One region of the Rummeliibacillus sp. SL167 genome, then DNA from elsewhere that is predicted to be linked to it. Evidence: riboswitches for the same ligand, from Rfam matches in the RefSeq annotation. Region 1 holds a riboswitch; the other holds the start of a gene.
The links. Region 1 has a riboswitch for S-adenosylmethionine ahead of metK (methionine adenosyltransferase). Riboswitches for the same ligand answer to the same signal wherever they lie in the genome.
Positions count from the first base shown of each region.

Region 2: another riboswitch for S-adenosylmethionine. It lies ahead of FEZ13_RS06295 (methionine biosynthesis PLP-dependent protein); the one in region 1 lies ahead of metK (methionine adenosyltransferase).

Region 1 covers NZ_VCBM01000001.1:91,632-96,987, reverse strand. The annotation lists gene FEZ13_RS00360 (type III polyketide synthase) at 1-34, shown strand, start outside; gene FEZ13_RS00355 (isoprenylcysteine carboxyl methyltransferase family protein) at 31-549, shown strand; gene FEZ13_RS00350 (alpha/beta hydrolase) at 647-1,447, opposite strand; gene FEZ13_RS00345 (gamma carbonic anhydrase) at 1,574-2,101, shown strand; gene metK (methionine adenosyltransferase) at 2,184-3,386, opposite strand; SAM riboswitch class I at 3,660-3,775, opposite strand; gene pckA (phosphoenolpyruvate carboxykinase (ATP)) at 3,989-5,356, shown strand, end outside.
Region 2 covers NZ_VCBM01000001.1:1,402,421-1,407,776, reverse strand. The annotation lists gene metC (cystathionine beta-lyase) at 1-1,148, opposite strand, end outside; gene FEZ13_RS06295 (methionine biosynthesis PLP-dependent protein) at 1,132-2,265, opposite strand; SAM riboswitch class I at 2,338-2,440, opposite strand; gene FEZ13_RS06290 (SH3 domain-containing protein) at 2,998-3,783, opposite strand; gene FEZ13_RS06285 (YozE family protein) at 4,341-4,559, shown strand; gene deoD (purine-nucleoside phosphorylase) at 4,636-5,340, shown strand.

The sequences.
Region 1 (5,356 bases):
TAGTGGAGAGTTAGTATTACTAGAGTGGGAGTGATAAATATTTTATTTGCCATTATTTTTACAATCATTTGTATCCAAAGATTAGTAGAATTACGAATTGCTAGAGAAAATGAACGTTACATGAAAAATCGTGGAGCGATTGAATTCGGTCAATCACATTATCCCTTTATCGTTATGCTGCATGGGTTATTTTTGAGCAGTTTATGGATTGAATATATTTTAAAGGATGCTCCTCTTAGTCCATTTTGGATTATTTTGCTTGGATTTTTTCTACTCTTACAGATTGGTCGAATCTGGTCTATTAAATCGCTTGGACATTTCTGGAATACGAAGATTATTGTATTGCCCAATACCACTTTGGTAAAAAAAGGTCCATACAAATGGCTTTCTCACCCAAACTATATCATCGTTGCTTTAGAAATTGCTGTTATTCCATTAATTTTCCAAGCCTACTTCACCACCATTGTATTTTCAGCTTTGAATATAATGATAATGTTCGTTCGTATTCCTGCTGAAGAAGCGGCATTAAAAAGTCAAAATGATTATTAACTGAACAGACGATGCGTTGAAAAATGTTTCAGGCAATACCCAAAAGATGTCCGTCAATTGATGATTCAACGACGGACATCTTTCTTATATAGCATGATTAAATAATATAGCCAATATTTCGTAATGCGTTATAGATGAAAGATTCCATATACTGATAAATATCATTCCGCTCAGGTTCTTGATACAAATCATGATAACAAACTTTCCATTCCTTATATTGCAATTCCGAAATATTTTGCTGCATAAGCCACTTTTTACTGTGCGCTGGTGAAACGATTTTATCATTTCCGCCATTCATCAACAGTACGGGGATGTCTGGCAATTCTTCGGTGGCTATCACAACATTCTTCATAAATTGATGTAATTCTCGATACCAATTAACAGTAATCACTGAATTATAGTAAATATCATCTTTTTCTTCTTTATAAAATTCATAGCTACGTGTTAGCTGCTTTACCGTAATGTCATGATGAATCTTCATATTCCCCGTTAATTTGCTCAATCCTGTTAAGGCATTGGATAACTTAGAGGGTTGATGAATTAAATGCATCCATGGAGATGTCAAAATCATCCCAGCACATTCGTATTTATGTTTTCTTTCTATTTGAATGGCAAGTGTTGCGCCTAACCCATGCCCAATGATAAAGATCGGCAAATTGTAAGTAAATGCGATTTGCATCATTTGACGAATAAACTTTGCATAATCTCTAAAATCTTCGTCATGCGCTTTTTTACGCCTGCTCTCTTCACCATGTCCTGGTAAATCACCAGTGATGACATGCATTCCAGACGTTCTCAATTTTTCAATTAACCAAGCATATCTTCGATGGTGCTCGTATGCACTATGTATAAAAACAACCACTGCTTTCGCTTGACCTTCAGCTTCCCATTTCCACATAATTACTTCTCTCCTCATTGATTCTATCTCTATTTTAACGTATTCTATGTTTTTCTGTTCCAATTATCACATCCGTTTGTTACGATAATTATAAAAAATTCTAACTTGAAATGAGGCGTATTTTCGATGATTTATCCATTTAAAGATAAAAAACCATCTATTGACCCATCTGCTTTCATTGGTGATCATGTTGTTATAACAGGAGATGTGACGATAGGTCCAGATTCATCTATCTTTTATAATACCGTTATTCGTGGTGATGTTTCGCCTACTATTATTGGTCGTAAAGTAAATATTCAAGATCTCTGTTGTTTACATCAAAGTCCAGCTGCACCGCTAATTATAGAAGATGAAGCCACCATTGGCCATCAAGTAACACTTCATAGCTGTCATATAAAAAAAGGAGCACTAATAGGAATGGCTTCCATCGTTTTAGATGGTGCTGAAATTGGTGAAGGCGCATTTATTGGTGCTGGTAGTCTGGTTACGCAAGGAAAGAAAATCCCACCAAATACACTTGCATTCGGTCGTCCTGCAAAAGTGGTTCGTGAACTAACAGAGGAAGACAAAAAAGATATGGATCGTATCCTAAACGAATACTACGAAAAAGGGCAATATTATAAATCTGTACAAAACAACCCGCTACCTCGATAATTTACTTTAACATTTTACACAAAACAAAAGGTCATCCACCATCATCATGGCGAATGACCTTTTTGATTTGGTCATTGATTTTCTAAGCTTTTACAGCAAATTTTTCTTTCAATGCTGCTACTTTATCTGTTTTTTCCCATGGAATATCTAAATCAGTCCGTCCAAAATGTCCATATGCTGCTGTTTGCCTGTAAATAGGGCGACGTAGATCCAACATTTTGATGATACCTGCTGGACGTAAATCGAAGAGTTCACGAATCGCTTCTACTAGATCGCTTTCTTTTACTTTACCAGTGCCAAACGTATCGACTGCAATTGATACTGGTTGTGCAACACCGATAGCATAAGCAAGTTGAACTTCTGCACGTTCTGCAAGGCCTGCTGCGACGATATTTTTCGCAACATAGCGAGCTGCATATGCTCCTGAACGGTCAACCTTTGTTGCATCTTTTCCTGAGAAAGCACCGCCACCATGACGAGCATAACCGCCATAGGTATCAACAATGATTTTACGACCAGTAAGACCTGCATCACCTTTTGGTCCGCCAATTACGAAACGACCTGTTGGATTGATAAAGTATTTGGTATTGTCATCAAGTAATTCAGCTGGGACAACTTTCGCAATCACTTCCGCCTTTAGGTCTTTTTTGATTTGTTCTAATGATACTTCTTCATCATGTTGAGTTGAAATCACGATAGTGTCTACTCGTACAGGTTGGTTATTTTCATCATATTCGACCGTCACTTGTGTTTTACCATCAGGTCGTAAGTAAGATAATTGGCCTGATTTACGAACTTCTGATAAGCGTCGTGCCAATTTATGGGCAAGGCTTATTGGCAATGGCATTAATTCTGGTGTTTCATTACAAGCATAGCCAAACATTAAACCTTGATCCCCTGCACCAATGGCTTCAATATCTGCATCTGTCATAGAGCCTTCACGAGCTTCTAATGCTTGGTCAACACCTTGTGCAATATCAGGTGATTGTTCACCAATCGCTACAAGCACAGCTAAATTTTCGGCGTCAAAGCCGTATTTGCCACGAGTATAGCCAATTTCTGCCACTGTATCTCGTACAATACCTTTAATATCTACATATGTAGTAGTTGAAATTTCACCAGCTACAAGTACTAGACCTGTTGTAGCTGTTGTTTCACATGCTACACGCGCATTCGGATCTTTTGCAATAATTGCATCTAAAATTGCATCTGAAATTTGGTCGCAGATTTTATCCGGATGTCCTTCTGTTACGCTTTCTGATGTGAATAATCGTCTGTTTGTCATTTGGTTTCCTCCTATTATAACGAGATCCTCTCGAAAAAAGATACGGTACTCATTACCCATGTCCGTTTAAACAGTTACACTAAACGACAAGCCCGCTGTAAGCTGCTTTTTTAACACGAGGATATAGAAAGTGCCAGTACATAGTATAAATAGAATGCCACAAATCGCATATAATAATGAAACAAATCAGATTTGCTTCTATTTTTTGAAAAAAAAAACCTTTCACTCATCGAAAAACAATGAGGAAAGGATATGTTTCGTAAGCACCTTTCACTCTTATCGTTCAAGGAATGTTCCTTGCATCAGATTAGCACCAACGCATTACGTGAAAAATAATGCAGGTTGCCGGGTTTCATAGGGCCTGACCCTCCACCAGCTCGGGATAAGAGTATCCGTTCTAATGCTTATAGTAAGTGATATTGTTCCGAAAGTCAAACGTATTCTCTATTGATTTTGAAAAAAGTCAAATTTAAAAAAATAATTAATAATTAGTATAGACTATTCATTCAAATGTGTTATACTAATTCTCGAAATGAATAACTAGATCCCCTTTTCAGAAGGGCATATAATAAATAAATAAAAAAAGGATGGTACGAACCAAGATGAATTCAGTAGAAATTGCGAATGAACTGAAGGACTTATTACAAGGACAAAACATTTTAGAGCAACTTTCAGTCCCACAATTAGTGGAAAAAGCAACTTCACGCGGTGAAGCAATCTTAACAGTTGATGGTGCAGTTCGTGCAGTAACAGGCAAATATACAGGACGTTCACCTAAAGATAAATTTATGGTAGTTGAAGAATCTTCTAAAGATCATATTGACTGGGGAAAAATTAACCAACCAATTTCCGCAGAAGTATTTGATTCATTATATAACAAAGTTATCAATTATTTAAAGCAAAAAGAAGAAGTTTTTGTATTTAAAGGCTTTGCAGGTGCAGATAAAAACTCTCGCCTAGCGATCCGAGTTGTTAATGAATACGCTTGGCATAACCTATTTGCTCACCAATTATTCATCCGACCTACTGATGAAGAACTTAAAACTCATGATGCTGATTTCACAATCGTATCTGCCCCAACATTTAAAGCAGATCCTAAAGTTGATGGCACAGCTTCAGAAACATTTATCATCGTATCTCTTGAAAAACGTATTATTTTAATCGGCGGTACTGAATACGCTGGTGAAATGAAAAAATCAATCTTTGGTATTATGAATTACTTATTACCACGACAAGGCATTCTTTCCATGCACTGTTCAGCAAATGTTGGTGAACAAGGTGATGTTGCTCTATTCTTCGGTTTATCAGGTACTGGTAAAACAACATTATCTGCTGATGGTAATCGTAAACTAATCGGAGATGACGAACACGGTTGGTCTGATAATGGGGTATTCAATATCGAAGGTGGTTGCTATGCAAAAACAATCAACCTTTCTGCTGAAAAAGAACCGGAAATTTATAATGCGATCAACTTTGGTACTGTACTTGAAAATGTAGCTGTCAATGCTGACAGTCGTGTTCCTGATTACGATGATGCTACACTAACACAAAATACTCGTGCTGCATATCCAATTCAAAATATCGAAAATATCGTTGATCCATCTGTTGCAGGTCACCCAAAAACAGTTATCTTCTTAACAGCTGATGCTTTTGGTGTTTTACCTCCGATCAGCAAACTAACAAAAGAACAAGCGATGTATCATTTCTTATCAGGCTTCACGTCTAAAATCCCTGGTACAGAACGTGGTGTTGTAGAACCAGAACCAGTATTTTCTACTTGCTTCGGTGCTCCATTCTTCCCACTTCATGCAACAGTTTATGCAGAAATGTTAGGAAAGAAAATTGACGAACACCAAGTAAATGTTTTCTTAGTCAACACTGGCTGGACTGGTGGTAGCTATGGTGAAGGTAGCCGTATGAAACTTTCTTATACTCGTACAATGGTCCGCGCTGCTATCAACGGTAAAATC
Region 2 (5,356 bases), 1.3 Mb from region 1:
GCTTGTTCAAAATCAGCGATTAAGTCATCCACATTTTCTAAACCAACTGAAAAGCGAAGAAGACCATCTGTAATTCCTCGTTTATCACGTTCTTCTTTTGGAATCGCTGCATGACTCATGGTTACAGGATATGAAAGAATAGATTCAACACCGCCTAGACTAACGGCAAAAATAGGGATTTGTACATGTTCGACAAAAGCTTTGGTTAGTTCACGATTGGGCAGTGTAAAGGATAACACAGCACCCGCATTTGATGCCTGACTTGCATGGACTTCATAGCCTGGATGATGAGGCAATCCAGGATAATGAACTTCTTCTACCAGTTCATGTTGATCGAGATAAGAAGCGATCTTCATGGCTGATTGAGATGACTGGGTTAGACGAGCATTCAGTGTTTTTATTCCTTGTATTAAAGAAAATGAATCTTGAGCCCCCAAAATAGCCCCCATTGAATTTTGCATAAAATAAATTTGTTTTCCAAGTTCCTCATCTTTTGTGACAACTAATCCAGCAATAATATCACTATGACCACCCAAAAATTTTGTTGCACTATGCAATACTACATCGACACCTAGGTCAAGAGGTCGTTGATAAAGTGGGGTCATAAAGGTATTATCGACAAAAGTTAACAAGCCATGTCTTTTAGCAATCGAAACAATTCCCCGAATATCTGTAATACCAAGAAGTGGATTGGCAGGAGTTTCAGCATATAAAATCTTAGTATTCGGTTGAATAGCGGCTTCCACTTCTTGTAGATTTGTAAAATCTGCAAACGTATGAGATATACCATATTTTGTTAATACTTGTGTTACCAATCGATAAGTACCACCATACACTTCATTCGTTACGACGAGGTGATCACCAGCATTTAAAGTAAGCAGGGCAGAGGAGATCGCTGCAATGCCTGAAGAAAAGGCAAAACCTCTTGTTCCTCCCTCTAGTTCAGCAATTGTTTTTTCTAGCGCATCGCGAGTCGGATTTCCTGAGCGACTATAATCATATGGCCCAAAAGAATCGAAATGTTTTTGATCAAATGTAGAAGAAAGATAAATAGGAACATTGACAGCTCCGGTCTTTTGTTCATAATCGCCTCTTGTGGAAGCAGTAATTAGGTTTGTTTCAATGGATTGTTTATTTTGTTGACTCATGGACGGACACCTCTTCTTTAACAATAGCAAACACACGTTGCAAATCAGCGATTAAATCTTCAGCTTCTTCAATTCCAACTGAAAAGCGTAACAATGAATTGTCAACTCCGCGGGCAATTCGTTCTTCTTCAGGGATATCTGCATGCGTTTGAGTGGCAGGATAAGTGATAAAGCTTTCAATACCACCCAGACTTTCGGCAAATGCGATTAACTGTAAATTTTCAAGGAAAGAAGGGACCCATTCCGAACGTTGTAAGCGGAAAGAAACCATACCTCCTAATCCTGCATAAAGGACATCCTTTACTAAAGGTTCTTGTTCTAAGTATGCAACGATTTTTTGGGCGTTTTCTGTATGTTGTTTCATGCGAACATGTAAGGTTTTTAATCCTCGGAGCAACAGCCAACTATCAATGGGTGCCAATGTTGCACCGGATGCATTGTGGTTATATAGCAATCTTTCAGAGAGTTCTTCTCCCTTTGCTATAACAAGACCAGCAAGCACATCATTATGTCCACCGATATATTTTGTGGCACTATGCACGACAATATCTGCACCGAGTTCAATTGGACGTTGATAGTAAGGGGTCAAAAAGGTGTTATCCACTATGAGTAATAAATGATGTTTTTTCGCAAACTCTGCAAATTGTGCGATATCCACTTCTTGCATTAATGGGTTGGTAGGTGATTCGATAAATAGTGCTTTCGTATTTTCATTAACAATTGTTTCAACTTCTTCTATTGATTGGAATGGAGAAAAATGAGCCTTGATCTTATATTGGTTTTCATACTGTCTTGCGAGTCGGTAAGTACCGCCATAGATGTCATCTGAATAGATAATTTCATCACCTGTTTTGAAAAGGGATAGTACTAATTGAATAGCGGCCATCCCGCTACTACAGGCAAATCCTGCATCTCCATTTTCTAATTTTGCAACTCCTTCTTCTAAAACGAATCGAGTTGGATTTTTGGACCTTGTATAGTCATAACCAGTTGATTGATCAAGTCCCGCGTGACGATATGCAGTCGAAAGATAGATAGGGGTATTGATGGATCCTGTTAGAGGATCTGTGTTTGTGCCGATTTGAGCTAAACAAGTGGAAATATGATTATTAGACATGTTCATCATCCTTTTTATTATAAAATAAAAAGGTCCTCTTAAGAAGAGGACCTTAAATATACAAAGTCAATCTTCTTATCTGCTAGACATACGTCTACTGGAATTAGCACCTTACCAAAAACGGTGGTTGCTGAGATTTCACAGGGCCAAGTCCCTCCATCTCTCTGGATAAGAAACAATATTCAATTGTTAGAAAAAATGAATTAATGAAATAGTAACACTTTAGGAAAAACTATGCAATAGGGTAATTAAAAATTTAGAGTCCTAATTTTTTAGTGGTGAGAGCTTTCTGTTTTAAATGATAAAAAAGTTACTAAAAAATTTTTTTGTTCTTTTTTAATTATTTGAATCAATTTCATAATGCAAAATCTAGATGAAAAACACGAACATTTCTAATCAGCATGAACATTAATGTTCAGAAGTTTTTGTTCCACTCCAGACGGCGCTTTCCACGGGCTTGGCTTCAATCTCCTCGGGTCGACACGATGTTGACCCCAAAGCCGTTGCCACAGGATGTGGCGAACTTAGGCTTTGTCCCTTAAATTGTTCCTGCGGGGCTTTCAGCTCAAGCTTTTCCCGTAGGACTTTGAATAAGCCTCCCTGAACTTACACCGCACGAAGGAAATGCGCAAGCCTAATCGAGGAGTCGCCGTCTTCCGCTACACAATTATCAAAATTAGTTATTCTTAAATGTTCGTATTTTTTAAGAAGAAAATGATTTATGAAATTGATTTATTTAGATATAATTTTTGTAACTTCATAAATGACTTTTTTGTTTTTTACTATTTTGATTGCCCCAGCATTTGGAGCGTAATAAGTGATCGAGCCATCAGCTCCTTTAATGCCAACAACAGATTTAAATGTACCTGCTTTTACGGTGAATTTATTTGAAATAGAAACGACTTTGTAACTTTTGTGGTTTGTTTTAAATACTTGATTTTTTGTAAAAGGATAAATGATTTGACGAACAGTACCGATTTTCGCAAATTTGTAATCTAAACCATTAGAAGATTCACGAATTAAAATGATTTGTTTTGGGGCAGTACTTGTTTTTTTGTACCAATAGGTCCAACCTGTTGAATTACGTTTGTTACTAGAAAACATTTTACCTTTTTGACCATTTTCAATATAGTAGTAGATATTCGTCGTTACCGGACGATAGGATGTTTTTTGGCCAGTATTCTGTTTTGGAGTGTTTGTTTTATTATCTGAATTTTTAGGTGAAGATGTTTTTGGGCTGAATATTAAGTATGACGAATATACATAAGCTGTTTTTTTATGAAACTTAATTTTAGCCCAACCTGTTTTGGATTGGCTATATACAACGACTTTATCGCCTTTCCAAAGCGTACCGATTCTTTTCGCATTAGCTGAAGGCTCCAGGTGAACGTATACGCTATTTGCTACTTTTGCCTTTACTGTATTTGTTGTTGCTGCGTCACTATTGGTTGAAAAAATAAAGAAAGTCAAAGTTCCAAATGTGACCATGAAAGATAGTAAAACCTTTACTATTTTCATTTGTACCATCTCCTCATATGTATGATAAAGCTTAGTAAGTGATGCCTATAATTCTATATTAATATCATTTTGCAACCGTTTTATAGAACGATGCAGCAGTAGGAAGGTTGCCCGTATCAAAAAAATAAGAAAACTTTGGAGAGATACTAAAATTTCTACCAACTTAAGCTTATAAATTATCCATTCCTAGGGGGGATTTTCATCAGGATTCGATGGAATGTTTTTTCAATAGCCTAATGCTATTCAACAAATCAATCTTTTTTACTTCACAGTAACGGTCAGAAAAATCCTGTGATTCAAAGACTTCAGTAAAAAACAAGAGGGTAGTGTGGTCAACTTCCTGTAAAAGCCTGATTGGTTTTACGAATACTTTGTGGAGGATGAAAATCCATCATTGTGAGAAGGTCTGTTTTGTGAGAGAGTGATAATAACAAAGAACTTATAGGATCTATCGTGGTATAATTGTTTAAAAAATGAGAAGCATTGGACAATTATTAGCTATTGTTTTCTGTTACAACGATTAGAATGTACTATATAATGAAAAGGGTAGGATCAATATGAAACCATCATTTTATCATTTTGTATTAACGTATAGAGGTGGAAAAGACGAAAAGGCGGCTTTTGCGGAAGCGGCTTTTCATGATCATAGTTTTCCAAAACAAGAAGAGGATTTCCAAATAATTTCAAGGTATGTAGAGGAAAAAGCCGATCACGAGTTGAGTGCCGTTGTATTCGATGAGCTTTGGCAAAAATACGAAGAAAAATACGAAAAGTAATAATTGTCAGAGGTCTGACTTTGTTGGTACAATAGGACAAGTGGATAAAAATTTTGAATGGAAATGGGGAAAGAATATGAGCATTCATATCGATGCTAAACAAGGCGACATCGCCGAAACTGTATTATTACCAGGAGATCCATTGCGTGCAAAGTATATTGCGGAAACATTTTTAGAAGATGTCACTCAATATAACGAAGTACGCAATATGTTTGGTTTTACAGGTACATATAAAGGAAATCGTATCTCCGTACAAGGAACAGGTATGGGTGTGCCTTCCATCGCTATTTACACAACTGAGCTGATGCAAGAATATGGGTGTAAAAAGTTAATACGTGTAGGTACTTGTGGTGCATTGAAACGTGACGTTCGTGTTCGTGATGTTATCCTTGCCCAATCAGCAACAACCGATTCAAAGATGAATGAGATTATCTTCAAAGGAATTGACTTCGCTCCAACAGCAGATTTTGATTTACTATTAAAAGCTTATAAAGCTGGAGAAGCAGCGGGGCTTAATTTACAAGTGGGGAACGTCTATACAGCTGATTTATTCTACGGGGAAGATAACCAAAATGAAAAATTAGCGGATTATGGTGTACTCGCTGTTGAAATGGAAACAGCGGCACTTTATACGTTAGCGGCTAAATTCAATCGCCAAGCCTTATCTGTCTTAACTGTCTCCGACCACCTATTAACAGGTGAAGCAACAACTTCAAAAGAACGCCAAACTACGTTTAACGATATGATTGTGGTGGCTTTAGAGGCAGCTATTCAAGAGTAGTTGTAGCAAAGACATA